2 regions of the Metabacillus sp. cB07 genome follow, and region 1 is predicted to be linked to the other one. Evidence: riboswitches for the same ligand, from Rfam matches in the RefSeq annotation. Region 1 holds a riboswitch; the other holds the start of a gene.

What was found. A riboswitch is a leader RNA that binds a small molecule or an ion and turns the genes downstream of it on or off. The one in region 1 is predicted to bind S-adenosylmethionine.
Region 2: it holds a riboswitch for S-adenosylmethionine, as region 1 does, so the genes downstream of both, JOJ89_RS18300 (methionine ABC transporter ATP-binding protein) here and JOJ89_RS01215 (LLM class flavin-dependent oxidoreductase) in region 1, are expected to answer to the same signal.

Annotation. Positions count from the first base shown of each region.
Region 1 covers NZ_CP069296.1:208,457-223,681, reverse strand. The annotation lists gene alr (alanine racemase) at 1-560, opposite strand, end outside; gene JOJ89_RS01270 (LolA family protein) at 689-1,699, opposite strand; gene acpS (holo-ACP synthase) at 1,841-2,206, opposite strand; gene JOJ89_RS01260 (rhomboid family intramembrane serine protease) at 2,316-2,912, shown strand; gene JOJ89_RS01255 (PH domain-containing protein) at 2,947-4,389, opposite strand; gene JOJ89_RS01250 (PH domain-containing protein) at 4,379-4,858, opposite strand; gene uvsE (UV DNA damage repair endonuclease UvsE) at 4,980-5,948, opposite strand; gene cshA (degradosome RNA helicase CshA) at 6,061-7,563, opposite strand; gene JOJ89_RS01235 (alpha/beta hydrolase) at 7,717-8,424, opposite strand; gene JOJ89_RS01230 (UDP-N-acetylmuramoyl-tripeptide--D-alanyl-D-alanine ligase) at 8,740-10,107, opposite strand; gene JOJ89_RS01225 (D-alanine--D-alanine ligase) at 10,207-11,292, opposite strand; gene JOJ89_RS01220 (thioredoxin family protein) at 11,568-11,888, shown strand; SAM riboswitch class I at 11,946-12,052, shown strand; gene JOJ89_RS01215 (LLM class flavin-dependent oxidoreductase) at 12,133-13,188, shown strand; gene JOJ89_RS01210 (class I SAM-dependent methyltransferase) at 13,368-14,126, opposite strand; gene uptA (undecaprenyl phosphate transporter UptA) at 14,214-14,813, opposite strand; gene JOJ89_RS01200 (hypothetical protein) at 14,944-15,225, opposite strand, start outside.
Region 2 covers NZ_CP069296.1:3,558,298-3,573,522, reverse strand. The annotation lists gene JOJ89_RS18325 (Ig-like domain-containing protein) at 1-2,774, opposite strand, end outside; gene JOJ89_RS18320 (YciI family protein) at 3,312-3,686, shown strand; gene JOJ89_RS18315 (AAA family ATPase) at 3,792-4,526, opposite strand; gene JOJ89_RS18310 (alpha/beta hydrolase) at 4,556-5,332, opposite strand; SAM riboswitch class I at 5,397-5,503, opposite strand; gene JOJ89_RS18305 (DUF4395 domain-containing protein) at 5,652-6,074, shown strand; SAM riboswitch class I at 6,140-6,245, shown strand; SAM riboswitch class I at 6,332-6,436, shown strand; gene JOJ89_RS18300 (methionine ABC transporter ATP-binding protein) at 6,524-7,555, shown strand; gene JOJ89_RS18295 (methionine ABC transporter permease) at 7,545-8,195, shown strand; gene JOJ89_RS18290 (MetQ/NlpA family ABC transporter substrate-binding protein) at 8,208-9,038, shown strand; gene JOJ89_RS18285 (M20 family metallopeptidase) at 9,058-10,263, shown strand; gene JOJ89_RS18280 (alpha/beta fold hydrolase) at 10,937-11,893, shown strand; gene JOJ89_RS18275 (SDR family oxidoreductase) at 11,896-12,741, opposite strand; gene JOJ89_RS18270 (aldo/keto reductase) at 12,874-13,770, shown strand; gene JOJ89_RS18265 (RNA polymerase sigma factor) at 13,881-14,372, shown strand; gene JOJ89_RS18260 (hypothetical protein) at 14,362-14,910, shown strand; gene JOJ89_RS18255 (MarR family winged helix-turn-helix transcriptional regulator) at 15,002-15,225, shown strand, end outside.

The DNA.
Region 1 (15,225 bases):
GTTTCAAAAGCCTTGTATTGTTCATCAAAATAGGCCGTATCAAGTTCATCCGCTGTAGCGAAATGCGTAAAAACACCTTCTATGTTCAAGCACTGTTTTCCTTCTGAAAAAGAAAAAACCTTGTGAAGTTCCTCTTCTGTCCGGATCCCAAGGCGTCCCATGCCGGTATCGAGCTTTAAATGAACGGCTAATGTCCCGGTATGAACATTGCGGCCTGCTTCCTCCAGCCACTCGAAAGATGGTGCCGTCAGGATGATGTTCATGTCGGCTGCAAGCTGCACATCTGTTGGCCGGGATGCCCCCATCACAAGTATTTCCGTTTGGAATCCGGCATTGCGAAGGGCAATTGCTTCATCCAGAAATGCTACCGCAAGCATGTCCGCTCCTGCTTCAAGCGCCGCTTTTGCCACTTCTGCATCACCGTGGCCGTATGCATTCGCTTTCACAACAGCAATCAGCTTCCTGCCCTCTCCGATATGTGCTTTCATGTTGCGAACATTGCTCATGACGGCATCCAGATCAATCTCCGCCCAAGTATCTCTGTAAAAAGCCATTTCCATGTCTACACTTCCTCGTGGTAGTCTTTATCTATTGCTGATTATGAGAGGTTTTATGGCTCGTTGTCAAATCAAAAAGGGATTTGTTTTGGCCATAAAAAAATCGGATGGCTCATGCGCCATCCGATTTTTTACTTGATTGCCTGCCCCTGAACGGATTGTGCGACCCGGATCATTTCTTCCTGAGAGAGATCCTTTGAAGCAATCATGTATTCTACTCCGTCGTACGACCAAGTCAGCGACTGTTCTGTGAGCGCTCCAACCGCAACTCCAAGGTCCACCGGCTCGCCGTTTACGGAGGAAGAAGTAGCGACAGTTGCCGCAACGGCTTTTTCCTGGATAAACGTATACGATTTTTCTCCGTCATACGTTTGTACGACCCGCTTGCCGTTTTCTGTTGTCATTTCTTTTTCCTCGGTAAGCTTCACGCCTTCAATTTCCTCAAGCGGATATTTCACCGAGAATGGTTTAGAGTCAACAGCTGCAGACGTTTCAACATCCACACTCGCAAATGACATATTCTTCTCCATGTCGAATGAATTTTTATCGAACTTCGCACCGAAGTCAAAATCCGTGAATTCTACGACAACCAGAGGGTTTCTGTCTGTATCCATCACTTTTACAACAGACGGCTTCAGGTCCTTTTTGTTAAAAGTTATTTCCTGGAGCGGAAGCATCTGGCTGTTCTGGTAATTGGTTTTCGTTTCAAACACATACTCATTTTTCGTTGATTTGAAGATTGAATCTGCATCACTCTTAATGTCTTTTACAAGCGATTCAAACAAGTATGCCTGACTGCTGTTCTGCGGCCACTCGCTTTGGAAGCGGAAGCTTTTCTTCAGAGCCGGCGTTAACACAAATACGCCTTCATTGTTTCTTAAAATCATCTGGCTCTGGTCTTTCTCTGCGTTTTTCAGATTCACTCTGTAGAAGGACGGCTGTTTATGCCAGATTTCCACCTCGTAGATCTGAGGCTCGCTTCCTGTCTGCAGGGTCATCTGCGCCTTTGCTTTATACCCCGACAGCTCTTCTACCTTTTTGTCCAGATTCTCCACAACATCCGTTTTGGATTTCTCGCCGCACGCTGCAAGCATCAGGACGGCAATGATCCCCACCACCAGCAATAAAAAGTGCTTTTTCACCTATTCAGCCCCTTTGTCTCATATGACGTAAAAAGGAAGAAACGCTCCTTGAAAGCACCGTGCTCCGGCACGGGTCGATCAAACGACTTGTCTCTCCTACCGCTGTACAAATATATGAGGGTCAGGGCGTGAATATGCAGACTAGCTTGACGAGCTTTCAATTATTACTTGAGCTGCCGCATACTCCCTTGTGTGGGTTATGGACAGGTGCACGTAAAATCCTTTCATATCAGGCTTTACAATCATTGGCCTGCCAAATTCATCTCTTATAATTTCAATATCCTGAAAGCTGAGTGCACCGCCTATGCCGGTGCCCATTGCTTTTGAAAATGCTTCTTTGGCAGCAAATCTTCCTGCTGCGTACTCTGTTTTTCTTCTTCCGGAGTAAGAGTGATAGGCATCCTTTTCCCGGTCTGTCAGGATCCTGTCAATAAACTTCGGCTGCCTGAGAATCATTTTTCCGATCCGGTCTATTTCCGCAATATCAAGGCCGATTCCTTTGATCATTAAACCGCCTTCTTTCTTTCTGATGTGTTTGCCGCAGTGTACTAATATGCCGTCTATGCTCATAACCGTGGTAATATAGAAGAAGCCTATAGAATAGGAGACATGTTCTATGTTTACAAGATCTGAAGATTTCCGGACGTTCATTCGTCTGTATCCTGTTGTAACAGCCATTGTCTGTATCCAGGTGCTGATCTGGCTGCTGTTTTTACTGCCATTTCCTGAAATGACGTTCTTCTTTGCCTCTATTGTAGGGTACAACGGGGGCGTTGCCAATGGCGAATGGTGGCGGCTGATTACACCAATCTTCCTGCATGCAAACTTCGCCCACATTCTGTTTAACAGTGTGTCCATCATTCTCTTCGCGCCTGCCCTTGAGCGGATGCTTGGAAAAGCAAGGTTTCTTATCGCGTATCTTGCAACCGGAATGATCGCAAACCTTGCCACCTTTTTTGTCATTGAAGACTTAAGCTATACCCATGTTGGCGCGTCAGGCGCTATTTTCGGCCTGTTCGGGATTTACCTGTACATCGTTGTCTTCCGCAAAGACCTGATAGATTCATCAAACTCACAGCTGATCATCACGATTTTAGCTATTGGCATTGTGATGACCTTCATCAATACGAACATTAACATTATTGCCCATATTTTCGGTGCAGTAGGCGGCGCCCTGATTGCCCCTCTTTTTTTGAAGAGGCCGGGGCGTTAGCCGTATCCGTTGTTTACAGCAAGACGCCGTCCCATTAAAGGACGGCGTCTTTTCTTGCGCTTTTTTCATAAGAATACCATTCAAACATTTCCCCGGCATCTCTCAGGTCCACGCCTTTCACGTGAAAATGAGTGCCGCCGAAACCAGACGTAGTGGACGCCTGCATGGAAGCAAGCTCAAGCCGCTTTTGAAAATACGACTGTTTGCATTCCAGGACCTGGATTCTCTTTCTTTTAGCCAAATAAGTGGTTTTGACCACGGTCCGGGAGACAAGCGTGAGCTGGTCTCCCCTTATATTCCAGCCGCCGGAGCGAAACGCAGCAAGGCCTGCTGCCAATGCGGCAGGAATGGTTAAAAAGGCGAGATAGCCCCATGGCTCAAAGAAATAGCCGATGATGCAGGAGAGAATGACGAACGGGATGGTGTAGATAAGAAGATAGCCCCTCTTCGCTCTTTTAGACAGCGGAGTCAGCTGTTCCTCCATTGTATAGTCAGGCGCAAACTCCTTTAACATCTCTGCTATTTTTGCTTTTTTGATCAGCGGGAATAAGACGGCCGACATGTTTTGATTGCTTAAGCTGCCCCCCGCACTCAAAAGATGGACAGTAGCGTAGCCAAGCTTCTCCCTGATTGGATTTTCGCTGATTTTCACAGCCTGTATCCGCTCAAGCGGGATTGTAAGCTGGTGCTTTTCAAATAAACCTCTGGATATGATCAGGTCCTCATCTTTTTTAACGACCGTAAAGTTCGCAAACTTCAGGCACACCCCGATAATACTCAGAACCCAGGCGATCAAAAAAGCGAGAAATACGATAATGGCGTAAACCGTGATGCTGGCATCCGTTAAAAACGACACGCGGTTTATCAGCTTATCAAACGGAATCAGCTCGTCGAACTGGGAGATGAATGCAAAAGCGGCTGAGAGCACAACACCAATGCCGCTTGAGGTTGAAGCTGCCACAAGGAGCTCTTTCATGCCGATTTTATAAATAGATCCGCGCTCTTCAACCGGATTTTCCATCTCCGCTTCAGTTCCAGCTTCTTTTTTCCGCTCTGCCAGAGCCTCATTTATGCGGCGTGCTTCTTTTCGCGTCACGGCAGTCAGCACAGCCTCCGCTTCAATCCCTCCGCCTGCTGTCTCGAGCTGGAGTTTAACAAGTCCGAACAGCTGCTGGACAATGCCGGCACTTTCGTTGGTGGACTGAATCCGCTCAACCGGTATGTATTTTTTCTTTTTCACAAAAAGACCGTATTCAATCCGAAGCTCATTCTCTTCAAATCTGTAGGTGTATTTCGTCCAGCTGATGATGCTGAATATGACCATGACCGACAGAACGACAGCAAGGCCGATGAAGAAATATAGCTTATAGTCATTCACAAAGAAAAGAACAACGAACGGAAACAGACCGTCTTTAAGCTGTTTAAAGAATGTCAGAATGGCTGCTGCGGGATGCAGTCTTTTCGGTTCAGACATCATCTTCTGTCACCCTCGCAAGCTTTGAGATGAAGTCGCGGAGCTGGTCCGCCTCCGCCACATCAAGTGCGGGTATTTCATGAACGGTCGCTGCCGTGCTCACCGTCACAGTTGCAAGGTCATGCTTCCTGAGCAGAGGTCCCTGCTTTGTGTTCACGTGCTGCACTCTTACCATCGGTACAATCACGCGTGTAACGATAAACAGCCCCGACTGAATATCAATTTCGTTCTCATGCACTTCATACCGCCATGTACGGTGCTGAATTTTCGGAGTGATAAAAATAAAAACAATTGAAAACACCAGCCAAAGTCCGAATGCAGCAATCGTGATCCAGATTGGAAAATCGAATGCATAAACCGCATAGGCAAGTCCCCCGGCTGCTGCCAGAAATATAATTGACTGAATAAGGGCAGAAAGCTTCCATACTTTTAAAGCCCGTTCACTGATCCTGTGCTTAGGTGCGTCTCTCATCTGTGTTCCCCCTAAATAAATCTCTCTTTTTATACGTTTATGAAATAGATATGTTTCACTTATTACTAAATGATTCCATATTTATTATAGCGGGATGCGGGGAACTTGAACAGAAACAGCACTAGCGGATATAAAAAGAAGCTCCGTCAATCTTTTCCACATTCGGATAGGCGCACATCTTGTCCATCAATGCAAAAAGAGCATCATCCTTCTTCTTTGCTTCAATCATACAGTCAATCTGGGGCACGCTCCCTTTGATTTCAGACAAAAACGCCATGAACAGCTCGGGGTCAACGTATTCCGCATGGGCATTGAACTCACTTTCGCTGCGAGGGCTTGAGATATGCATTTTAACCGGGAGAGGCGACTGCTCCCAGCTCGCTGTCACCCTGTCCCAGTGACTCCTCCAGTCTGAATCCTTTTCTTGATTTGCGAGATGGTGGTGATAGTCAAACACGAGCGGAATGGCAAGCTTTTCGCATAAATACAATGTATCCTGCAGAGTGAAAACGGTATCATCATTTTCAAGTATCAGCATTTCCTGGAGCTTTACAGGCACATACCCCCAGTTATGAATGAACTGCTCGAGCGCTTTTTCCTTGTTGCTGTATGCCCCTCCCACATGAATGACACATCTGTGCTCATGCGGGACACCCATCCCTCTTAGAAGAGCCTCATGCATGCTCAGTGTTCTGAGTGACGTATTCATAATCTCAGGTTTAGGCGAATTAAGAAGAACAAAATGATCAGGGTGAAAATCAACCCTCATCCCTGTTTTTTGGATCCAGCTGCCAAGCTCCTGAAGCGGCTCCTTCAAGTCCCGCAAATAATGAAAATCCTTCACTTCAGGGTGATTGGCAAGCGGAATGAGCTTTGAGCTGAATCTGAAAAAGCGGATATCATTCCCCGTATTGTGCTTGAGAATTCTAAGGCAATTTGCAAGGTTTGAGGCGGAAATTCTGGCCAGCTTTTCGATGGCCGCTTCTCTGTCCTGCAGTCGCTGAAATTGAGCGAACGTCATTGTTTGCGACGGGGAGCAATTGGTTAAATTCACACTCATGGCTACATAGCCAAGCCGGACAATGGTCAAAAAGAACACCTTCTTTTCCTGTTTTGGTTTAGGGTTCCCATTTCCGGATGCGATTACTTTTTTGAATGCAAAAAACGCACTGTGCAGGAAGCACAGTGCGTTTAACTTTGTATTAGTTAGATGATGATGAAGAGTTTGAATAACGGCGTTTTCCGCTGTTATTGTTCGGCTTTCCGCCCTGCTGTCCGTAAGAACGCTTGTTGTTCTTATTGTAAGGACGCTGGCCGTCTCTTCTGCCGCCGCCGCTGCGGTTGCTTGAAGAAGATGATGAGCGTTTGCCGCCTCCGCGCTTGTAAAGCGGAGATTCTTCTGTCAGGTTAACCGGAGTCTGGTTCGGCTCTTTCGTCATAAGCTTGATCGCTGCTGCAAGAACAGAAACTTGATCGAACTCTTCAAGCAAAGCTTCAGCTGTGCGCTTGTAGAATGATAAGTTGTTGTCAGCGATAGCTTGACGGATTTTATCAACAGATACAGATTGCTGGCCTTCAAGAGCCTCATCAAGAGTCGGAGCCTTCATGCGGTCCATTTTGCGCTTCGTTGTGCGCTCGATGATTTTCAGCATATCCTGTTCTCTTGGCGTTACGAATGTCATCGCAGCTCCTGTTTTACCTGCACGTCCAGTACGGCCGATACGGTGTACATAGCTTTCAGGATCTTGAGGAACATCGAAGTTGTAAACGTGAGTAACACCAGAGATGTCAAGTCCGCGGGCAGCAACGTCTGTCGCTACAAGCACTTCAATCGCACCTTCTTTGAATTTGCGAAGTGCAGACATACGCTTAGCTTGAGTAAGGTCGCCGTGAATTCCTTCAGCAGCATAGCCTCTTAGCATTAGTGCTTCAGAAAGCTCATCTACTCTGCGCTTTGTGCGTCCGAAAACAATCGCAAGTTCAGGTGACTGGATGTCAAGAAGACGTGTAAGCACATCAAACTTTTTCTTCTCCTGTACTTCGATGAAGAATTGCTGAATATTTGTAACGGTCATTTCTTTCGCTTTTACTTTTACGATCTCAGGGTTCGTCATGAACTTTTCAGCAATGCGTCTGATCGGATCAGGCATTGTAGCTGAGAAAAGCAAAGTTTGGTGCTCTGATGGCACATTTGAAAGAATGTTCTCAATGTCTTCGATGAATCCCATGTTCAGCATTTCGTCCGCTTCGTCCATAACAACAGTCTGAACATCAGATAATTTCAATGTTTTACGGTTAATATGGTCAATTAGACGGCCTGGAGTTCCAACGATGATGTGAGGGAATTTCTTTAATGAGCGGATCTGGCGGTTAATGTCCTGTCCACCGTAGATCGGAAGTACACGTACGCGTTTTGATGAACCGATTTTGTAAAGCTCTTCTGATACCTGGATAGCAAGTTCACGGGTCGGTGCAATGATGATTCCCTGGATCTTATCTTGTTTAACGTCGATCTTTTCGATAAGAGGAATACCGAATGCAGCTGTTTTCCCTGTACCTGTTTGCGCCTGGCCGATTACATCTTTATTTTGAAGCCCAAGCGGAATCGTTTGTGCCTGAATTGGTGTAGCTTCTTCAAATCCCATGCGGTTAATGGCGTCCATTAATAATGGGCTGATACCTAGTTCTTGAAACGTAATTGTCAATTTGTTCTACTCCTTTTAATCCTTATAGCTTCACAGACTTTCATGTATGGTGAAACAAAAAACGCCCCATCGGGCAAAACGTTAGCTTATAAAAGCCCGTAAACACTTAAATTCAATCATATCACTTTTTATATACTTTTACAACAAGGCGTATTATTTCACACTTGTCTTAGTCTGTGCCATTAAGAAATTTTCTATCACTTCTGCAAGCTCCGGAAACTCTTCCCCGTGGCAGATCAGATGCTTCGAACACGGCATAAAGCAAAGCTCCTTCTGCCTTGAACGGACTTTTTCATAAATATAAACAGCGCTTTTGACAGGCACCATTCCGTCACATTCTCCCTGAACAATCAGTACAGGTATAGTTATTTTCTCCAATAATGGACGAATATACCTGACGAGCTTCCTGAATTGCAGAGCTGCAGCAATCGGCGTTTCCATCACTTTTTTTCTGTATCTGATAAAAAGTTCATTCTTTGCGCCTTCTCCCCGGATGGCATCTGCAAGCAGCCCTTTCACATCAAGCAGCATCTGGCGAGGATTTAAGTAATGTGCAGCTGCACTAAGCAGCACAAGCTTTTCAACCGGATACCTCGAGGCCAAATACGCTGCAATCAAGCCGCCCATTGAAAAGCCTATGATATAGACCTCGGAACATTCTTCAAGCAAATCCCTGAGCTCATTTTCAGCGTGCGCAATCCATTCGCTGAATTCGATCCCCTTCAGGCTCGGCGTTTCTCCGTGACCCGGAAGCGTCGGCGTCTTCAGCACCCAGTCCGTCCGTTCCTGCAAATAGCTGACGAGAGGCTCCACTTCATAAGGAGCTCCAGTAAAACCGTGTATACAAAGGCATCCTTTCATATCACTCTCTCCCGAATGAACATATTTTTATACCGGGTTTTAAAAATAAGAGGATTGAAAAAAAAGAACCCGGGTATATAAAAAGTACCCTGGGTTACTATATTTCAAAACAAAAAGGAGCGTTCATCATGACCGTATTAAAAAACAGTGCATATGAAGTTGTAAGTGAGCTTACGCCGTATTCCATCGGTGTCGGACTTGTCGTACTCGTTATCTCTCCATTTATTTTCTGAACGTCATGGACCAAGGTCCTTCCCTCTTTCTTTTCGTGTTTCTCTGACAGACAAAAGAAGGACCGGCTGCTTTATTTCATAATTAGAGAAGAGCTTGAACAACCTCTTCAAGCTTCATTCCGCGCGAGGCTTTTACAAGAACAAGATCTCCCGCTTTCGCCGTCTGCTTCAGACTTTTAATGAGCTCCTGCTTATCCTGGTAGACGTGAATCACTCCGTCATCAAGATTCTTTCTTGCCCCTTCGGCTATTTCTGCCCCAAGATTACCGTATGTGAAAAGATGCTGCGTTTCGGCTGCATCGATTGTTTCGCCAACTTCACGGTGAAATTGAACCTGCATGTCATCCCCAAGCTCGAGAATATCTCCAAGAACAAGAATTTTCCGGCTGTATCCGTCCAAGTCGCCCGCAAGCCTGATGGCAGCTTTCATAGATGTCGGGCTTGCATTATAGGCATCATTGATAACGGCAAGGCCGCCTTCTGTTTTCGTCAATTCAAGGCGCATGCCCGTCATTTGAATATTCTTCAGCCCTTCGCTGATTTTCTCCTCTGTCACGCCAAGGAATTCAGCTGCAGCAATGGCAGCGAGAGCATTCCCGACATTATGCTTTCCAAGCACAGGCAGGAACAGTTCTTCCCCGCGTCCGCGAATGGTAAAAAACGTGCCTTTTTCTGTGTGTCTGATTCCCTCGGGAGAATACGTGTTTTCAGCAGAAGCTCCGAATGAAACCTTTTTATATGAAGCGTTCTGAACACGCTCTTCAAGCAGAGGCTCTTCCCCGTCATAGATCAGCACACCTTGGGGTTTGAGGCCGCTGACAATTTCAAGCTTCGCTTTTGCGATTCCTTCTCTTGAGCCCAGATTCATCATGTGGGATTCCCCTATGTTGGTAATGATCGCAGCATCCGGCTTTGCAAGATTTGAAAGCAGTTCAATTTCCCCGAAGTTGCTCATGCCCATTTCAAGCACAGCTACCTCAGTATCTTCCGTCATGCTGAGAATCGTAAGAGGCATGCCGATATGGTTGTTGAAATTCCCCTGCGTTTTGTGGACACGGTACGTTGTTGAAAGCAGTGCTGCCACCATATCTTTAGTGGTTGTCTTTCCATTGCTTCCTGTCAAGCCTACAACTTTCAGGTTCAGCTGGTCAAGGTAGCTGCTTGCAAGGGTTTGAAGAGCTTCCAATGTGTCTTCAACCAGAATGACGGCACCTGAAGGAGGGTTCGGTTTTGAACGGTTCCAAAGAGTGGCCGCCGCTCCATCAGCAAGAGCCTTTTCGGCGAAATGATGGCCGTCGAAGTTTTCTCCGGCTATCGGCACAAACAGCGTGCCTGCTTCAATCTTTCTGGAATCCGTTGTAATGCCGTGGATCATGGTGTTTTCATGTTGGGGCGCAAGGCCTGATCCTCCCGCCATTGTCTGAATGTCGCGTAAAGAACGTTTAATCATGCGCTGTAATCTCCCTTCTTTTATGTAAACTTTGTTCAAGCCTTCTGGACAATGAATAAGAAACACTATTCTTTAATGAATAGTGTTTCCAGGCTTTCCTTAAAACGTGTGTTTAATTTGCTGCTTGCCTTCGTGGCGTTCAAGGGCAAGCTCGACAAGACGCCCGATAAGCTCAGGGTACTCAACGCCTGTATGCTTCCAAAGAAGCGGGAACATGCTGTATGGCGTGAATCCCGGCATTGTGTTCACTTCGTTGATCAGCGCTTTTCCGTCTTCTGTCAGGAAAAAGTCTGCGCGTACAAGTCCTGATCCGTCGATTGCCTTAAAGGATTTAATGGCAAGCTCTTTAATCAGTTCATATTCTTCTTCCGTAACCTGCGCAGGAATCATCATGTCCGTGTCGCCGTCTTCGTATTTCGCTTTATAATCATAGAATTCTTTTTTAGGAGCAACTTCACCGACAACCGAACAGATCGGCTCATCATTTCCGATGACGCCGATTTCAATCTCGCGTCCGATGATGCCTTCTTCAATGATGATCTTACGGTCATAATCAAATGCCTCTGCGAATGCTTTTTCAAGTGACGCACGGTCTTTGCATTTGCTGATGCCGACACTTGAGCCCAGATTGGCAGGCTTAACAAAGCAAGGATAACCAAGCTCCTGCTCCACTTTATCGTAAGCTTCTTCAGGCGCCTTTTTCCACTCGCTCTTAATGTAGGAAACATAGTTAGCCTGCTCAAGTCCTGCCTGGGCAAACAAGTTTTTCATGATCACTTTATCCATTCCTGCTGCAGACGCAAGGACACCGTTTCCGACATACGGAAGGTTCAGAAGCTCAAGCATGCCCTGAACAGTGCCGTCTTCACCGTTCGGTCCGTGAAGAAGCGGGAATACTACATCAATTTGTTCGTTCGTTTCATCTGCTTTTGCAGGGAAAAGATCCTGATTGAGCGCAACCGGAGAAACCGCTGTGCCATTTTGGCTGAACTGAAGCTCAGCAGGTGAAGCTGCCGGCTCAGTAAGCTTGGGTCCGCGGAACCATTCGCCTTTTTCGGAAATGTAGATCGGATGTATATCAAATTTATTCGTATCAAGTGCTTTTATAACAGCAAGTGCCGTCTGCAGGGAAACCTGATGCTCTGCGGACTTGCCTCCATATAATAATCCAACTTTAATTTTCATGCGGATATCCCCCTAAGAAAAGTTCATCTCTACTATATTATCACTTTCGGCCCAAATTGTTATAGCCCATCATGGATTTCTTTATAACATTCGGGCAAAGGCACAATTTGCGTCCTTTAAAGGCGTTTCCAATTTCAGTAAGGCAGGCTATGTAAGTGCGTTTGTCTTTATCCTGTTTTTTGCCGGCAATCATTGCGCACTTTTTCATGCATCAGGCATTTCCTGCATGCAAAATACCCGTTTTGTATTAAAATAAGGGCAAGGAGGTCTGATTCATGAAACCAATTACATCAGAAGAACAGTTCCAAACATTAATTACCCAAGATCAAGAGGTGCTAATCAAATTTTTCGCAGACTGGTGCCCTGACTGCACAAGAATGAACATGTTTATCGGCGAAATTATGGAATCCTATTCCTCATATGAATGGTATGAAATCAATAAAGATGAGTTCCCTGAAATTGCAGAGAAGTACCAGGTTATGGGGATTCCGAGCATCCTGATTTTTAAAAACGGCGAGAAGCTTGGACACCTTCACAGCGCGAATGCAAAGACTCCCGACCAGGTGACGGAGTTCCTTCAGGAGAAGCTGGGCTGACTTTTTAGAATTGACATACTAATCAAATTATTTTATGATACAACTAATTTCATACGTTTCTTATCAAGAGAGGTGGAGGGATATGGCCCTTTGAAGCCTCGGCAACGGATCTGACAGCAGAAACCGTGCCAATTCCAGCAAACAGTTTGTTTGAGAGATGAGAGCTAGAACTTGCACAGCAGAACCAGCCTCTCTTGTCTAACAAGAGGGGCTTTTTTATGCAGATTAGAGAGGGGATTCCGCAATGAAATACGGTTTTTGGCTGCCAATCTTCGGGGGATGGCTCAGAAATGTAGAAGATGAAAAAATGCCTCCTACTTACGCCTACGCAAAGGAAGTTATCCAAAAAGCAGAGGAGTGGGGCTACGACACCACCCTTATCGCCGAGCTTTACTTAAATGATATTAAGGGACCTGAGCATGATTCGCTTGAAGCCTGGACGACTGCTGCCGCTCTTGCCGCCGTCACAGAGAAAATTGAAATTATGACAGCAGTCAGACCCGGCTTCCACAACCCTGCTGTCACGGCAAAGATGGCAGCAAACATTGACCACATCAGCAATGGGCGGTTTACCTTGAACGTTGTTTCTGCGTGGTGGGAAGAAGAGGCGCGCCAGTACGGCGGCATTTTCACAGAGCACGACGCGCGCTACGACCGGACAGAAGAATTTATTGAAGTCCTGAAGGGGCTTTGGGAAAAAGAAACGTTTACGTATCAGGGAAGGTTTTATGACCTGATGGATGCCCGCCTTTCACCGAAGCCGGTGCAAAAGCCTAATCCAATTCTATATGCAGGTGGAGAAAGCCCGCGCGGAAAAGAAACGATCGCTGAGCATTGCGATGCCTATGTGATGCACGGGGGAACGGCGGACGAAATCAAAACGAAGATTGACGGCATGAAGCAGCTGCGGGCAGCACGCGGAAAAGAGCCCTTTCAATCTTTCGGAATGGCTGCCTACATCATTTGCCGGGATACCGAAGAAGAAGTGCAGCAGGAGCTGAAGCGGATAACTGATGTAAAAGAATCTTCCGCCTATGCAGGTTACAAAGACTTCACAACAAAGTCCCAGCTTGAACAAAAGCTTGAGCTGTATGACTACTCGGTTTCAAACCGCGGCCTTCGTCCAAATTTGATTGGCACTCCTGAGCAGATTGCTGACAAGATCCTTGAGTATGAAGAGGCAGGACTCCATCTGTTGCTTCTCCAGTTCTCGCCTCAGCTCGAAGAAATGGAGCGTTTTTCATTACAGGTCATGCCGCTTGTGGAGAAAAAGCGGAAAGAGAGCACGTTTTCGCTTTGAAAAGTCAGTAGATAAATAGACGCACAAAAACGCTTGGAACTTATATGCCAAGCGTTTTGTGCGTTATTTTAAGTTTATCACTTAACGTACCCGTTCCCTTGCGCTTCAGTCACTTGCTTTCCGTGGGGAGTGCCTGAAGCTTCCTCGCTGCGCTTGTGGGATCTCCAGTGCCCTTTTCATCATTCCGGTTTTACAGCTTCAAATGTAATCGTCTGCCGGTCATGCTCCGGTGCTGCTCCATATGTATAGTCCGCAGAAATTACAATGTCTGTAAAGCCGAGGCGTTCTAGTACCAGCTTAAATTCCTTCACTCCGTACCACCTCATGGCAAACCTCTGCAGCTCGGTTTCTGAAAGCTTTCCGTCTTTCCACTTTTCATACTTCAGATAGGTCACGGAATACTGCTCTAGCACGCTGTACTCAACCTGCTTTGCCTCCATTGTGATGATGTGCTGATCGGGCGTTTCCCACGTGCTGGTGAACACTTGATTCAGCTGTTTTTCCGGCTGCAGGTCAAGATCGAGAATGAGACGGCCGCCCTCTGTTAAATGCTCATAAAAATTCTTCAGCGCATGGACAGATTCCCTCCGGTCTTCAATCAGCAGAAAAGTGCCTGCAGGCAAAATAATAGCCTCAAATTTTCCAGGAAGCTTAAATTCACTCATGCTTGCTTCTGTGAGCACTGGGCGAAGCCCTCTTTCCTCACAGCGTTTTCTGCACGAATCAAGCATATGAGGAGAGGTATCGATGCCCTCGATGGCGAATCCGTCCTGGAGCAAAGGAATGTACACTCTTCCAGAACCCGCTCCCGGCTCAAGAATTCTTCCCTGCACTTCACGCAGACGTTCCCGGTAAAACTCCAGATCGCCAAAGGAATGGCCCACCGGTTTGTCTATATCATATACTTCTGTTGCTAGCTTGCTGTACTGGCTGAACATTCACATCCCCCTTGCCGCGCATTCTACTATTATTAATAGCCCTAAACGCATTGAACATACATTTAATCAAACGTTTGTTTAATTCGCTTAGATTCTTTTTTCTCCTGCTTCATTTTTTTTCATTAAGTAATAGCCAATGCCAGCAAGCGTCATAATGAGAATCATCGGCAGCACAAACGGCTCTGCGGCTTCTTTAATTTGCGTCCAATTCGTGCCAAGCTGAATGCCCATATATAAAAAGAAAATGGTCCAGGGAATCATGGCTGCCACCGTGTACACGGTGAATCTCCACAGCGGCATTTTCCCAATCCCGGCAGGAATGGAGATGGCGTGCCTCACAACCGGGATAAATCTTGCCGTGAAAATAACCCCAGCTCCGTATTTTTCAAACCATTTTTCAGATAGATCCAGATGATGGCCGCTGATGAAAAGGTATTTTCCAAACTTCTCAAGAAAAGGCCTTCCTCCGTAATACCCCATCCAATAAAGAAACAGCTGCGCTAAGGTTCCGCCAACAACGCCGGCGATCACAGCCCCTGTAAAGTCTACCCGGCCGAGTGAGATCAAATATCCTCCGTAGCCAAGCACAATTTCACTCGGAATGATTTCAATCATCAAACCGAGCGCAATCCCGTAATAACCAAGATCTGCAAGCGTCTCAAGCAGTGAGTAAATTAGCTCCTTCATAATGGCTCCTTTTCTCTTCATATTTCAGCAGCCTGTGCGGCCAAGCCTTTCACACATATATATGCTTGTTCCTCTTCCTCTAATCTCTTAAAAACAGAAAAAAGCAAACCGAAAACGGTCTGCTTTCTCTTTATCTTGTCATTACTGATTTGGCAGCGGCACCTATGAGAATAAACCATCCTAACACTAATAGAAGTGCTCCAACCCCCATCAGGCCTCCGTGGTATGCAAGCGCCTGTTCTCCTCCAAATTTGAATATTACTGCGATAAATTCATCCCGAACGGCCGGAATAAAGAGAAGGACGGCAGCAAGACCGATAGCAGCATATCCGCCAAGGAGGCCAAAGCGGTAAAAAATACTTCCAAGCACAAAGAACATGGCCTGAAGAAAGAAGCAAATGGCAGTATCCAC
Region 2 (15,225 bases), 800 kb from region 1:
TCAATCGTGATGCCATGCTGGTCGTAGTCAGCATATTTGCCTAATAAGAAGTTTAATTCGACGATTTCTTCTGCTGTTGCTTTGAATGAATAGGTATATCTTTTACTTTCCTGTGTTAAAGATATATTTTTCTCAAAGACTCTATTAAATGCCGCGTTTTGAACAACCAATTCCATATCCCGCGGAATTGTCGAACTGGCATCAAATGAGACTACATACTCCTTGTCTTTGAGAAGCTGAAGTCCGGTTTGCTTGAATTGGACAGCCCATTTTTCAGCTCCAGAACCGCTGGCATCAAACTTTGGAATCGTAATTTCAGCTTTACCGTCCTTTGCGCTTATCTCATTGATAAAACTATCATTGCTTTTCCAGCTCCATGCTGACCATGAAGCAAGCTCCTGGCTGAACGAACCGTTCTTTAACGGGAAGAGCTGTTCTGCCGGTATTTGCGGTTCAATGGCGACAGTCACCGTGCATGATGCTGTTTTTTGTCCATCTTCGGTTGTTGCCGTAATCGTCGCTGTTCCATTTTTTACGGCCGTTACAACACCGCTGGCGCTAACTGTAGCCACAGTTTCGTCGCTTGAGGACCATGTTACTTTCTTATTCGTTGCATTTGACGGTTCAACGGCAGCCGATAGAGTTGTTTTCTGTCCTGCAGCCGTTAATGCAGCTTCCGTTTTATTGATTTTTACGCCTGTAACAGGAACTGGTTCTTCTTCCTTCACTTCCTGGTTATACACGCGAACATAGTCTACTTGCATGGAAAGAGGGAAATCATCCGGTGATGGTTCTCTTCCTCCATCAAACCAGCCTCCTAAGGCAAGGTTCATGATGATATAAAAGTCCTGATCAAAAGGAGCGCGCGGATTTTCCCTTGCCGCTGCTGAATACCATTGTTCCTTTGTCACGCTGTAAAAAAACTTGCCGTCAACATACCAGCTAAGGATATCTTCCTCCCATATTAAACTGTAAACATGGTAGTCTGTATCAATTCTTCCTCCGTCAGCAAAGGTCTGTTCACCGGAAAGATACTTATTTAATGGCCATTCATCGCCAAAGTGGATCGCACCGCTTGTCGATCCGGGAACACGTCCTTTTGCTTCCATGACATCTATTTCACCAGAAGAAGCCCAGCCTCCGTATACATCATCATTCGGCAGCATCCAAAGTGCCGGCCAAGCTCCAGTAACGGCGGGAAGCTTCGCGCTGAAATCAATTCTGCCGTATTTAAACGTGAATTTATCCTGTGTCGTGATTTTTCCTGAAGAGTAGGGGGCTACACGGTCCGGATCCTGCGGAAATGTCTTCGGATCAGCGAGCGCCTTTATGTTTAATTTCCCGTCTTCTACAAAAACATTATCCTCACTGTCCGTATAATGCTGAAGTTCATTGTTGCCCCAGCCCCAAGTGCCAGGATCATCATTCAGGTAGTATCCTGTGGAATAATTCCATTTGGATTCATCTAACTCCGTGCCGTTAAATTCATCACCCCAAGTTAGATTCCAGCCTGCAATTTCTGAGTTCTCAGACGTGCCGATTTGGATATCATCTAACTTTGTTTCGTCCGGACGATAGGCATCCGGATTCCCGATGAACTTATACTGAACATAGTTGTCTCCGATTTCTCCGCCTTTTTCTCCATTCAGCGGATAGCCAATACGGAAATCCATGTCCTCCTGAATAGGCTGGAACCAAAGTCCAAAGATGTAATCCACCCAGTATCCCCACTGATTGGCAGAAGACATCCGGTTGTATCCATTGGAAGAATAGCTGAATTTAGTCAAATTGGATTCAAGGATATTGACCCACTCATCATCAACCTTCACTTCATAGACAAATTTATCGACTTCACTTTTGATCGCGGAGCCGCCGTCTATTTTAGGTATAGGCAGGCCGATTGCCCCGTTTTGATCCGCTTCAAAAGTTGATCTGCCGTCAAAATTTGTGATCTTAAAGGAATTTCTAACCGGCACCGTAACCTTCAGCGTGTATTCAACAAACACATCAGGATTTGTTTTGGAAGCCACTTTCACCTGCGTGGTTTCTTCTACCGGATTAAACCAATAGCCGCCCGGACCTTCCCACCAGTTTCCGAAATTCGTATCGTAGATCCATCCGCTTGCTGCATTGTTATCGATTGAAATCCAGTCACCATCCTGCTTTACAAAGAGGGCAATATCATCCTTTACATCTTTAAAGGTAGCCCCGTTGTTAAACCTCGGAAATTCAAACCCGACCCCGCCTGAAGGTGATACATCAAGTGAAGTAGCTCCAGCCGGCGACATGGCTGTAATTGGCTGAGGCACGGCCGGAGTGACGTTTAATGTATACTCAACAAAAACGCCTGGATTTGTTTTGGAAGCCACTTTCACCTGCGTAGTTTCTTCTACCAGATTAAACCAGTAGCCGCCCGGACCTTCCCACCAGTTTCCGAAATTAGAGTCGTAGATCCATCCGCTGTCCGGATTGTTATCAATTGAAACCCACTCATTATTCTGTTTCACAAAAAGGGCAATATCATCTTTTACGTCATTGAACGCCGCCCCATTGTTGAAGGTTGGAAATTGAAATCCCGCACCGCCGTCAAATCCCACTTTAATAGAAGTATCACCGGCAGGAGTCATGGATGTAATAGTCTGCACAGCGGCAGTTCCGGCCTCATTTTTGCTTGGTCCTTCTGCTTGGCCTGTTAATAAACCTGCATTGAATATGAGCATTTGAATGGCCAGTAAAAGAATCAGGATCCTCTTTGCTTTAGGCTTTCTTGTCATGAATTCATCTCCTTATTTCATTTTTTCTTCGCGTGAAACGTTTTGAATCGTTGAATGTCATCTAGTCTTATAGAACTATAGCCTTCACCCCGCAGTTTGGTAACGCTTTCATTTGATTTGACCATTCTATCTTTAATTGCAGTCATTTGTTAGGAAGGAAATTTTGTATAGAGTGCAGATATTTTGTTTTCGGCTTGAAACATAACGTGATTTAAGAGATTCTGAGAAGATTCAGATGTTCTTTGTTTTATGGAAGGGTGAAAAGAGGGAAGTATGACCTAGGATTATTTGTAACATCCAGAGATTTGTGCATGCTTAAGCAGCAACGGTTCTAACTCTTTCTTTGTCTGTGAAGGAGAAGCTGTTTTTTTTCATTAGAGGAGAATGGAAGTTGAATATTGAAATGGTAGAGAAGGTTATAAAAAGTTTGATGTTTTGATAGCTTTAGGAGGTTTCCTTACACTTTCAGTCCAAGTCCATTTGTGGTCAACAGTTGTAGTTTTAGTTGGAAATTCGGGTGCTAAAGGAGAGAAAATCATGATATTTTTATGTATGGGCTATTTCAGCCCTGAAAAAATGAATGCACGGCCAAGAGAAGAAATCGAGGCGGTTATGAGTGAATGCCAGCCTGTTATTGAAAATTTTTATGAAAGCGGCAAGGTGCTTCTTGATGCAGGCCTTGAATCTGAAGTTAAGAGCCTGCGCCGCGTAAACGGACAGGTTCTTGTAACAGATGGTCCTTTTAAAGAAACGGAAGATCTGATCGGCAGTGTATTTGTTTTTGAAGCAGAAAGTATGGATGAAGCAATTAAAATGGCCTCTCTTCATCCAACGACGCAAATCAGCAAAGGGGAAGAATTCGGCTGGCGGATAGAAGTCCGTCCTGTTCATTTCTTTAAGAATGAAAAATGAGCTGCCTTGATAACGTGTAACTGGTGAACAGAATGGAGCTCCCACAGCTGGAACTCCAAACGATTAAGAGAAAGGGAACTCCAATTTCCGTGGAGCTCCCTTTCTTTATTCCTCCTTAAATAGCTCCTCCAAAAACCGCTCCCGGTTTTCCAGAAAGTATTTCGTAATTTGATAGTGATCCGTATCTTCGTACGTCCTTTTTGTAATTTGTTCATCGTCAAAGCTCAGAATGTCAGCATCCGGAAAGCCAAGCAGGATAGGGGAATGAGTGGCAATAATGAACTGAGTGTCTCCGTTTTTCGTCAAATCGTGAAGGACGCGGAGGAGGGTCAGCTGCCTTGACGGGGACAGGGCTGCCTCCGGCTCATCAAGCAGATAAATGGCTTTGCTGCCGAAGCGGTTCAGGAAAAGGGACAAAAACGACTCGCCGTGGGACTGTTCGTGCAGTGATTTTCCTCCGTATGCACCGAAGACATCTCCTGATAAAGGGTCTTCACTGAGTTCTTCAAGATGGGAGGCAAATTGGTAAAAGGATTCTGCTCTGAGAAAGAATCCATTCTTTACTTTAGGCATCCACCCGAGCCGAATATAATCGCCAAGGTCAGACTGCGAGCTCCTCGGATTGTAGAGATGGTGGCTTCCGCCTGCAGTGTTAAAGCCGCACTGATAGGCAATGGCCTCCATCAGAGTCGATTTGCCCGAGCCGTTCTCACCGACAAAAAAAGTAACAGGGCTGGTCAGTCTCAGTTCATCCATACCGGAAATGGCAGGGATGGAAAAGGGATATTTTTTAGAAGAGGGGATATTCTCTTTCAGCAGTTTGATTGATTTTAAGAACATGTACATCACCTGCCTACAGTTTAGCAGATTCAGACAGACAATTTATACTCCCGGCTGCAGCAAAGTTCAATATAGGCGGCTGTTTTTTCTGCAATGACGTCCTTATCAAAATCCATTGAGGCCACATGATAGGAATTCGTGAGGCTGACCATCTGTTTGAAAGGAGATGAGATGGCATGGAAAAGAACATCTGAGCTTGAGGCCGGAACAACATGGTCTTCTTCTGATTTGAAAATCAGGGTCGGACAGGTTACTTCAGACAGCACGGGCTTCGTTGTTTTAATGAGCGTCAGCAGGTTGTGGACGGCTTTAATCGGAACGGCTTCATACGTAATTTCTTCTATATCGTCCGCTTTGATATCCGGTTTTCCTTCTGGAATAAAACGGGGTTCGATCTCGTGCTGAAAAACCTCATAGCCCGGAACACTGAGTGCAGCATTGATGGTGATCAGGCCGTCAATATCCTGGTGTCTGCAGGCAAGGTGAGCCGCTAAAATTCCGCCCATGGACTGTCCTGCAACAAAGATTCTGCGGCACACTTTTTTAAGCTTTTTATAAGCTTCTTCGATATTTTGAATCCAGTCTGTAAAGCAGCAGTCTTCAAAGTCTAGGGGAGTGGTTCCGTGGCCTTTCAGGCGCGGGGCATAAACGGTATATCCCTTTGCGGCCAACAGTTTTCCGAGCTCGCCAACACTTTGGGGAGTACCGGCAAATCCGTGGCACAGAAGAATGCCGATCTCATTTCCTTTATGAAAAAAGCTTTCAGCTCCTGCAAGGACAGGCACATGTTTCGTCGTCATCATCATTTCCTCCCAATCAATTCTGAACTAAAAAACCCTCTCCTGCTTACAGCTGACAAGAGAGGGTTTGTCTTTATCGGCCAAAGCATCGTGCTTTGCTGGTTGGAGCACCTTTCCGGCGTGCGGCGGCTGCTGTGAAGTCATGGAGCCAGATCTCTCGTTCACTCTTGATAGATTATATTTAATTCTTATTGGTTTAGTTGGTTTTAACGATTTTATCATGATGGAGAGATAACTGTCAATCACTTCCTGAAGCAATCCTCTTCACAAAATTGGCTGCCTGGAGTAAAATACTTATATTCCAATCAGACAGGTGGGTTTTAGTGTGAAAACCATTCCAAAACCTTTAGTATTAGTTAATCAATGGGTGATTGTGCTATCCGCTGCAGTATTCTTGATCAGCGGCATGGGCGCTTTTTTACTGGTGCCTCTTACGGCCGGGATTATGGGACTGCTGTTTAAAGTAAACCCGATTATGAAAGCTGCCGGCACCTTTTTGAAAAAAGAGCCTTCAGCCTATATACAGGAAGATTTTGATCAGCAGCAGTTTAATCAGGTAATAGCAGTGATCTGCCTGAGCCTTGGATTTGCCGGATACATGCTTGACTGGACGGTGCTTGCCTATGCGGCGACTATCATGGTTGCCATTGCTGCATTTGCCGCGATTCTCGGGTTTTGCATCGGCTGCTTTATCCGTTTTCAGTGGCAGCAGTATAAATACCGCAGACTTTCTAAGCAGTCCAACTGATTTTTTAAAAAAGTGTTGACTTTCAGAAAATACCGGAGTAAAGTTAGACACATCGAAAATATTGCTTCTTATCACGAGAGGTGGAGGGATATGGCCCTTTGAAACCTCGGCAGCGGACTCTTTATGAGAACTGTGCCAACTCCAGCAGGCGTGCAGCCTGAGAGATGAGAAGAGCGAACGGTCTTTTTTTGCAGATCCAGCCTCTTCCTGTCTTTCAGGGAGAGGTTTTTATTTTTCTTTAAAACTAAATCATGATTTTCTTATCCAGAGAAGCGGAGGGACTGGCCCCATGATGCTTCGGCAGCGGACTTTTGAAAAAGTACTGTGCCAATTCCAGCAGGCGATAGCCTGGGAGATGAGAAGAGAACCGGTGATTTCTTATGCCATGCCCTCTTCTTGTCGGATAGAAGAGGGTTTTTTTATTGCAAAAATACAGGGAGGTTACATAAATGATTGAATTTAAAGGCGTCACAAAGGTATACGGGAGCGGCGGCAATGAAGTGAAAGCTCTTGACGGCATTGATCTGGAAGTGAAAAAAGGGGAAATATGCGGAGTCATCGGTTTTAGCGGAGCCGGAAAAAGCACCCTGATCCGCACAGTGAATCTGCTCGAGCGTCCAACAGCAGGGCAGATCATCGTGGATGGTCTCGACTTAACGGCGCTTTCCAAAAAGGATGTGCGCGGAGTCAAACGGAAAATCGGCATGGTGTTTCAGCACTTTAATCTGCTTAATTCAAAGACAGTCTATGCAAATGTGGCGATGCCGCTGCTTCTCTCAAAGGCCTCGCCGAAAGTTATTAAGGAGCGGGTTGCTGAGCTGCTCTCGTTTGTAGGACTTGAGGACAAAGCGAACCAGTACCCTGATCAGTTATCAGGCGGCCAGAAACAGCGCGTCGGAATTGCGAGGGCTCTTGCTACCCAGCCATCTATTCTTCTGTGCGATGAAGCTACCTCGGCACTTGATCCTCAGACGACAGCTTCGATTCTAAAGCTATTGAAAAAAATCAACGAGGAATACAACATTACGATTCTCATGATCACGCATGAAATGTCAGTCATAAGAGAGGTTTGCGATACAGTAGCCGTGATTGAAGGCGGAAAAATCATTGAATCAGGTTCTGTGTTTGAAGTTTTCTCAAATCCGAAAACGAAGACTGCATCAAACTTTGTCAGCTCTGTTCTGAATGATTCGATTCCTGAATCGGTCCTGAAGCTTGTTCAGGAGGAAAACAGCCAGGCACAGATTTTCAAAATTAATTTTGTCGGCAAATCCTCAGGACAGCCGCTGCTGTCGCAGATTGCGAAACGATTTGACCTCCATATCAACGTGCTGTTCGGCAACATCACGGAGCTTCAGGGGATTCCATTTGGACATTTAATCGTTGAACTTCAGGGAACGGAAAGTGAAATAAAAAGAGCGCTTCTGGTGATGAACCAGGAGAACGTATCAGTGAAAGAGGTGAATGCACATGCTAGTTGATTCTCAGCAAATAATCGATGCTTTAGTCGAAACACTCGCAATGACCGGTTTTTCCCTGCTTTTCTCCACGTTGATCGGCCTTCCGCTCGGCGTGCTGCTGGTCATCACCCGAAAGGGACATCTATGGGAAAATGCCATTATTTTTAACATCCTGAACGGGATCGTGAATCTTTTCCGCTCTGTGCCGTTCATCATTTTGATGGTGGCGATTGTTCCGCTGACGAGATTGATTGTCGGAACCTCAATCGGAACAGCTGCAGCTGTTGTGCCGCTTGTCTTTTACGCAGGACCCTATATTGCCAGATTAATAGAGAACTCGCTGCTTGAAGTGGACCCGGGAGTCATTGAAGCGGCAGAAGCAATGGGTGCAACGCCAACCCAGATCATCTTTAAGTTTATTGTTCCTGAAGCATTAAGCTCACTTGTTTTGAGTCTGACGATTGCAACAGTGGGACTTGTCGGTGCATCTGCGATGGCAGGGGCTGTCGGCGGAGGCGGACTTGGAGATCTCGCGATTACATACGGCTACCAGCGCTTTGACACGGTTGTCATGATCATTACAGTGGCCATTCTTGTTGTCCTTGTTCAGGGACTTCAGACTTCAGGAAACATTTTATCGAAAAAAATCAGAAGACGATAGGAGAGAACAATGATGAAAAAATGGATCATTTTAACACTGATTGCAGCACTCGCCGCTTTTGCTGCGGGATGCGGAAATAAAACAGCTAGCGGAAAAGAAGAGGTGGATGTGAAAATCGGCGTCAGCGGATCTGATAACCGCATCTGGGATTTTGTTGCCAAGAAGGCAGAAAAAGAAGGCATCAACATTGAGATTGTCAGATTTTCAGATTATGTACAGCCGAATCTTGCGCTTTCAGAAGGCGAGCTGGATGCCAATGCGTTTCAAACGATTTCTTACTTTAATGCCTTCAAAAAAGAACACAATCTTGACCTGACTCCTATTGGAACAACGGTCATCGCACCTCTTGGCCTCTACTCGGATAAATACAAATCTGTTGAAGACATTCCGGAAGGCGGAAAAATTGCAGTTCCGAATGAAGCGACAAACATGGGAAGAGCGTTCCTTCTTCTTCAGGCAGCCGGTTTAATTGAACTTCCTGAAGATTTTGACGGAAACGGATCACTTGATAAAATCGTCAAAAATCCGAAAAAGCTTGAAATCGTGCCTGTTGTCGCCGGCCAGACACCGCGTGTTCTTCCCGATGTAGCAGGTTCTATCATCAACAACGGAATTGCTGTTGATGCAGGATTTAACCCAATCAAGGATTCTATTTTCCATGAAGATGACACAGCCACACCTTATATCAACATCATCGCAACACGCACAGAAGACAAGGACCGCAAAGAACTGAAACGCATCGTTGAGCTTTACCAGGAGGAAGACACGGCTGAATTTATTGAAAAAGAATACGATGGAGCCACGATTCCGACGTTTGTCCCTCTAAGTGAAATTGGAGAATAATCATTGAGGAGGAAAGAGCATGAGCACAGCAGTTGTTACGCTTAAAGAGCAAATCATTGATGAAATCGAATCAAGAAAGGCAGAGTACCTGAAAATTAGCCATTCGATTCATGAAAATCCTGAAATCGGCAATGAGGAATACTTTGCTTCAAAGCTCCTTTCCGACTTGCTTGAGTCAGAAGGGTTTACAGTTGAACGCGGAGTCGCAGGACATGAGACGGCGTTTCTGGCCAGGAAGAAATCGCCGCTAAAAAACGGGGCATCTGTTGCTTTTCTGGCGGAATACGATGCGCTTCCGGGACTTGGCCATGCCTGCGGCCACAACATCATCGGCACCGCAAGCACTGCAGCAGCGATTTCCCTAGGCAGACAGATTGACGTAATTGGCGGAGAAGTAGTCGTTTTGGGAACACCCGCGGAAGAAGGCGGCCCGAACGGCAGTGCGAAAGGAAGCTTTGTCAAGCACGGGCTGCTTGAAGGCATTGATGCGGCCTTGATGGTGCACCCATCGAACGCAACGAGAATAACGGGAAACTCCCTTGCGGTGGATCCGCTCGATTTTGAATTCATTGGAAAGCCGGCGCATGCTGCAGTTGCTCCTCATCAGGGAATCAATGCCCTGGATGCAGTCATTCAGCTTTTCAACAGCATCAATGCCCTTCGCCAGCATGTAACGGACGATGTGAAAATTCACGGAATCATCACGCACGGAGGCGATGCCCCGAATATCGTCCCGCACTATGCGAAAGCACGATTCTACATCCGCGCGGCAACAAGAAAAAAGTGCTCAGAAACAACAGAACGCATCAAAGCTGCAGCACAGGGAGCAGGCTTGGCGACAGGCGCTAAGCTGAATGTGATTGCATTTCAAAATGAAGTCGATAACCTGGTGCTCAACCGGACGTTTGATTCCGTCTTTAAAAAGCAGCTTGAAAGTCTCGGAGAATCAGTGGAAACGTCTGAGCGCGAAGGCCTCGGCTCAACGGACGCCGGCAATATCAGCCACGTTGTTCCGACGATCCATCCGTACATCAAAATTGGACCTGATACCCTCGTCGGCCACACAGACGAATTCAGGGAGGCAGCCAAGTCAGAGCAGGGGGACACAGCGCTTTTGCTCGGTGCAAAAGGCCTTGCCCTGACAGCGCTTGAGCTGCTGACAGACCCTGTGCTTCTGGATGAGATTAAGGAAGAATTTAGACAGCGGAAGGAACTTGAGGGATAGGAAGAGACTTAAAGAAAATCATTCAGCCAAAGAAAAATCCGGACTGTAATTAGTTCGGATTTTTTAATGTATATAAAGGGTTCAACAGTTCACCCAGAATGCTGCCACTTTTCGAGTGATGAGACTCTCAAATGTAGTGCCATTCTGTACAGTGCTGCCACTTTTCGAGTGATGAGATTCTCAAATGTGGCGACATTCTGCATAGTGGTGCCACTTTTCGATTGATGAGATTCTAATATGTGGCGCCATTCTGCACAGTGGTGCCACTTTTCGATTGATGAGATTCTCAAAAGTGGCGCCATTCTGCGTAGTGGTGCCACTTTCCGAGTGATGAGAGTCTCAAATGTGGTGCCATTCTGCGTAGTGGTGCAACTTTTCGAGTGATGTTACTCTCAAATGTGGTGTAATTCTGCGTAGTGGTGCCACTTTTCGAGTGATGTTACTCTCAAATGTGGGGCCATTATGCGCAGTACTGCCACTTCTCGAGTGATGAGACTCTCAAAAGTGGCGCAATTCCCGAAAATGCTGCCACCTTTCAATTGATGGTTCCCCATTTTGTCGCAACTCCCCGCGATGTCAAACTTAAACAAAATATTCCTATAATCACACCTTTTTTTTAACTTTTGTCCGCTAAACTAGGTGAATACTTTTACTAAAGAAAGCGGGACAAACCATGAAAATGAAATGGAAAAAAATCATTCGAACTCTTTTTCTGCTGATTGGAGCTGTCATTTTGCTGAGCTTCATCCTTCATCAAGGGATCACACTCTATGAGCAGAAGAAATACCAGGCTCCGGGGCAGCTTGTCGAGGTAGACGGCAGGAGCATGCACGTTTACACAAAGGGGGAAGGGGAACACACGATTTTGCTGTTAAGCGGCCTCGGAACGGCTGCGCCAGTCCTTGATTTTGAACCGCTGGTAAATGAACTGGCAAAGAAGCACAAGGTCGTGGTCGCAGAACCATTCGGCTATGGATGGAGTGATGGGACAAATAAGGCGCGCACAGTGGAAAACATGGTGGAAGAGGTGCGGACGGCGCTTAAGAAAGCCGGCATCCAAGGACCGTATGTTTTGATGCCGCATTCAGTCTCCGGGGTCTACAGCATGTATTATGCCAATGCCTATCCAGATGAAATAGAAGCCATTATCGGAATTGATCCAACCCTGCCAAAGGCTTTTGACTACTTTAATGAAAAGGCTCCGTCGGTTCCTTCGTTCGTTCGTGCTGCATCTGTACTTGGTGCTGCCAGGTGGGCGGCTGTATTCACACCTGAAGACTTTCTGCCCATTGCAGGGGAAGGAACGTATTCAGAGGAGAATCTGAATATGACCAAACGAATTGCCGCATGGAAAAGTTCCAATAAAAACGTCATAGATGAAGCGAATGAACTGAACAGGAATGCGGAAAAAACAGAAGTTATGACGTTCCCGCCGCATGTTCCCGTCATGATTTTTCAAGCGATGGACAAGGACCAAAAAGAGAAGGACGAAAAGATCAAAGCATTTTATGGAGATCAAATGAGTCCTGCGGAGGAACATAAACTTGTTTCACTTACAGGTCATCATTATCTCCACTGGACAAAGTCAGCGGAAATAAGCGAGTATACGACAGAGTTTCTGAAAAAGTAAGGTTACAATTCGGTCTTTTTTCCAAGCAGCTTGCCAATAAGTATGGATTCCCACATGCGCCAAGGAAGAATCCGTTTTAAGAACAGAGATATCCGGACGCCTTTTCCAGCCGGATATCTGAGCTTGGTCAATGAATCTTTTGAACATAGCTTAACAATCAGTTCAGCGACATCAGCTGGATTCCCAAGCTTCTCTTTCCCCTGCTCAAGTTCGTTTTCAATGGCATTCATATACACAAGATACGGTGAATCTTCTATAGAAGATACTTTTCTTCCAGTTGTCCAAATGTTCGTAGAAAAGGAACCCGGTTCAATCAGGGCGACATCGATGCCGAACGGCTTGACTTCGAGTCTTAGGCTTTCGCTGTACCCTTCAAGCGCATGCTTTGATGCTGCATACGGCGAGATGCCCGGAAAGCCGATCAATCCGCTGATGCTGCTCATGTTGATGATTTTTCCGCTCCGCTGTTTGCGCATATGCGGCAGGACCGCCTGGGTAACAGCGATGACACCGAAGAAATTTGTTTCGAACTGGCTTTTATAGTCGATCACCGTTACTTCCTCTCCAAATCCGCCAAAGGCAAATCCGGCGTTGTTGATCAGAATGTCGATTCTGCCGGTCTCTTTCAAATACTCCTTTAAGCCATCAATCGATTCCGGGGACGTGACGTCAAGCTCGAGGACCGTCACTCTTTCTTTGTGTTCTCCAAGCATCCTGAAAAGTTCCGTTTGTTTCTCCGTATTTCTCATAGAAGCGATGACGCGGTATCCTTCCGCAGCAAGTCTGAGGGAAGCGAGCATCCCAAAGCCGCTTGATGCACCTGTAATGAGCACCGTTTTTTCATTCATATGGCATTTCCTCCGTGTAGGCATGTCTTTTCTCCATTATATATGGCGGCAGCAACGAAGGGTTATCTTTCGTATTATTGTCCGAATTGTTATAAAATTTACGGGAGATCCATTTTAGGGAGGATGAGGAAAATGGAAAGACGCGCGTTTGGAAAAACAGATATGATGGTCAGTGTACTTGGTTTTGGAGCAGCGGAAATCGGGTTTTCAAATGCTTCTGAAGAAACGGTGGACCGCCTGCTCGGAACGGCGCTTGATGCCGGATTGAACGTCATCGATACGGCAGAATGCTACAACACAAGTGAAGAACTGATCGGCAAAACGATGTCATCTAGAAGAGATGATTTTTATCTTTTCACAAAGTGCGGCCACACCTCAGGCCTTGACGGGGAAGACTGGAATCCGTCCATGCTTGAAGAATCCATCGACCGAAGCTTAAAAAGGCTCAAAACAGACTATGTTGATACCATCCATCTGCACAGCTGCTCTGAGGATATCCTCAGACAGGGAGATGTCATTGATGTTCTAAAGCGGGCGAAGGAGAAGGGGAAAACCCGCTATATCGGCTACAGCGGAGATCACACGGACGCCTTGTATGCGATAAAAACCGGCGCTTTCGATACCTTTGAAACATCCGTCAGCATCGCCGATCAGGAGGCTGTTGATCTCACCATCCCGGAGGCAGTAAAAAGAGGAATGGGCATCATTGCAAAACGCCCAATTGCAAACGTTGCCTGGAACTACAGCGAGAAGCCTGAAAACGGCTATTACCAGGAGTATTGGGAAAGATTCCACGAGCTTGATTATCCGTTTCTAAAAGGGGAATTGCCTGAGGCAGTAGAAAAAGCACTCCGTTTTACACTTACAGTTCCGGGTGTTCATACAGCCATTGTCGGAACGGCGAAACCGGACAGGTGGATACAGAATGCGAAGCTTGCGGCTAAAGGCAATCTTTCAGAAAAAGAATATAATCAAATAAGAGACCTATATAACCGTGCTGCCAAAAAGGAATGGGCCGGACAAGTATAAGAGGGAGGAAAATTCAGTCTGAAAAGGGACTGAATTTTTTTCGTTTCAGTGAGAGAATGGGAGAAAGAAAACGTCTAATGGGGCAAAGAGGGCAAAATGAGGTGAATGGGATGGACGGACAGGAACTGGAGAGGATGTTCAGCGAATACGGTGACGATGTGCATCACTTTCTTGTCTATTATAAAGGTACGCATGATGTCGAAGATGAGGTTCAGGAAGTGTTTTTAAAAGCATTCAAAAGCAGGTTCCGGGACGAGAGCCATCCGAAAACCTGGCTGATCAGCATCGCAAGAAGACTTGTGATCGACCAGTGGAGGAGAAAAAAATTTCTTGGCTGGATGCCCGGAGTGCGGAATGTGAAAACGCCGGATGAGATCCTGCTTGAACATGAGGAGCTGAGTGAAGCGTACAAAGCGATTTCAGAGCTGAAGGCAGAATACCGCGATGTGATTTTGCTCAGAATTGTTTCTGAGCTTTCGGTAGAAGAAACAGCACATGTTCTCGGATGGTCAAGGGACAAAGTAAGCCGGACGTATTACCGGGCCCTGCAGAAATTAAAGCAAAACCCACGGTTGGAAAGAGGTGCTGAGCTTGAATTATGAGAACATGAAATTCCCTAGAAAAAATATGTCCCCTTCACAAAAACAATTCATTCGTGAACGCATGCAGAGAAGGCAGGCTCCTATTACACTCATGCACCGATTTTTTCAGATAGCTGCTGCCGCTGTTCTGCTCCTTGGCATTGGTGTTTTCTCTGTCTATCTTGCAAATGAATCCGGCAGGAGCGGCGAGCAAACGTACGCAATTGATCTGCCGCAGGGAATGGACATTTTAAAAAGGGAGAAGGGTCTTGAATTCAAGCTGGGCGAGCGCACAGTCGGAGGTGCTGTTCCTAGTTCGACTAAGGAAAAACTAAGTCTTGAATCCAGTCCTGGAATTTTTGAGATAAAGGAGATCACGAACCTGGCCTATCCTGCTGAACGATTGCTTCAGCACGTAAAGACGATGACCGCCGTGCAGACCTATCATTATTTTCTTGAACTTGAAGACGGGGCGCTTGTGCGTGTTTACTTCCATACTCCTTATGTAACAGAAGAGCAGGCAGAGGAAGCAATGAAGACGTTTCGGGCAGGGGACTGATTGACGCTCTCCCTGCTCTGAATGACTTACTTGACATTGCATTTAGAAAAATGTTAATTTGTATATGCAAATGAAAAAAGGAATGATGCAGATGAACGAAGAAGAACAAGTACTCATGCACTGCTTGTATTTTACAGCGAGCAGGTTTGCTCGAAACATGACAAAGCTTGCTGAAGAGGTTTTTGATGCAGGTGACCTGGCGCCATCATACTTGTACTTAATCATGACCGTTAAATTCCATCCCGGAATTACTCAAAAAGAGCTGTGCAAAAAGCTTTCCATTGCGCCTTCCACAAGCACCAGATTTATTGATAA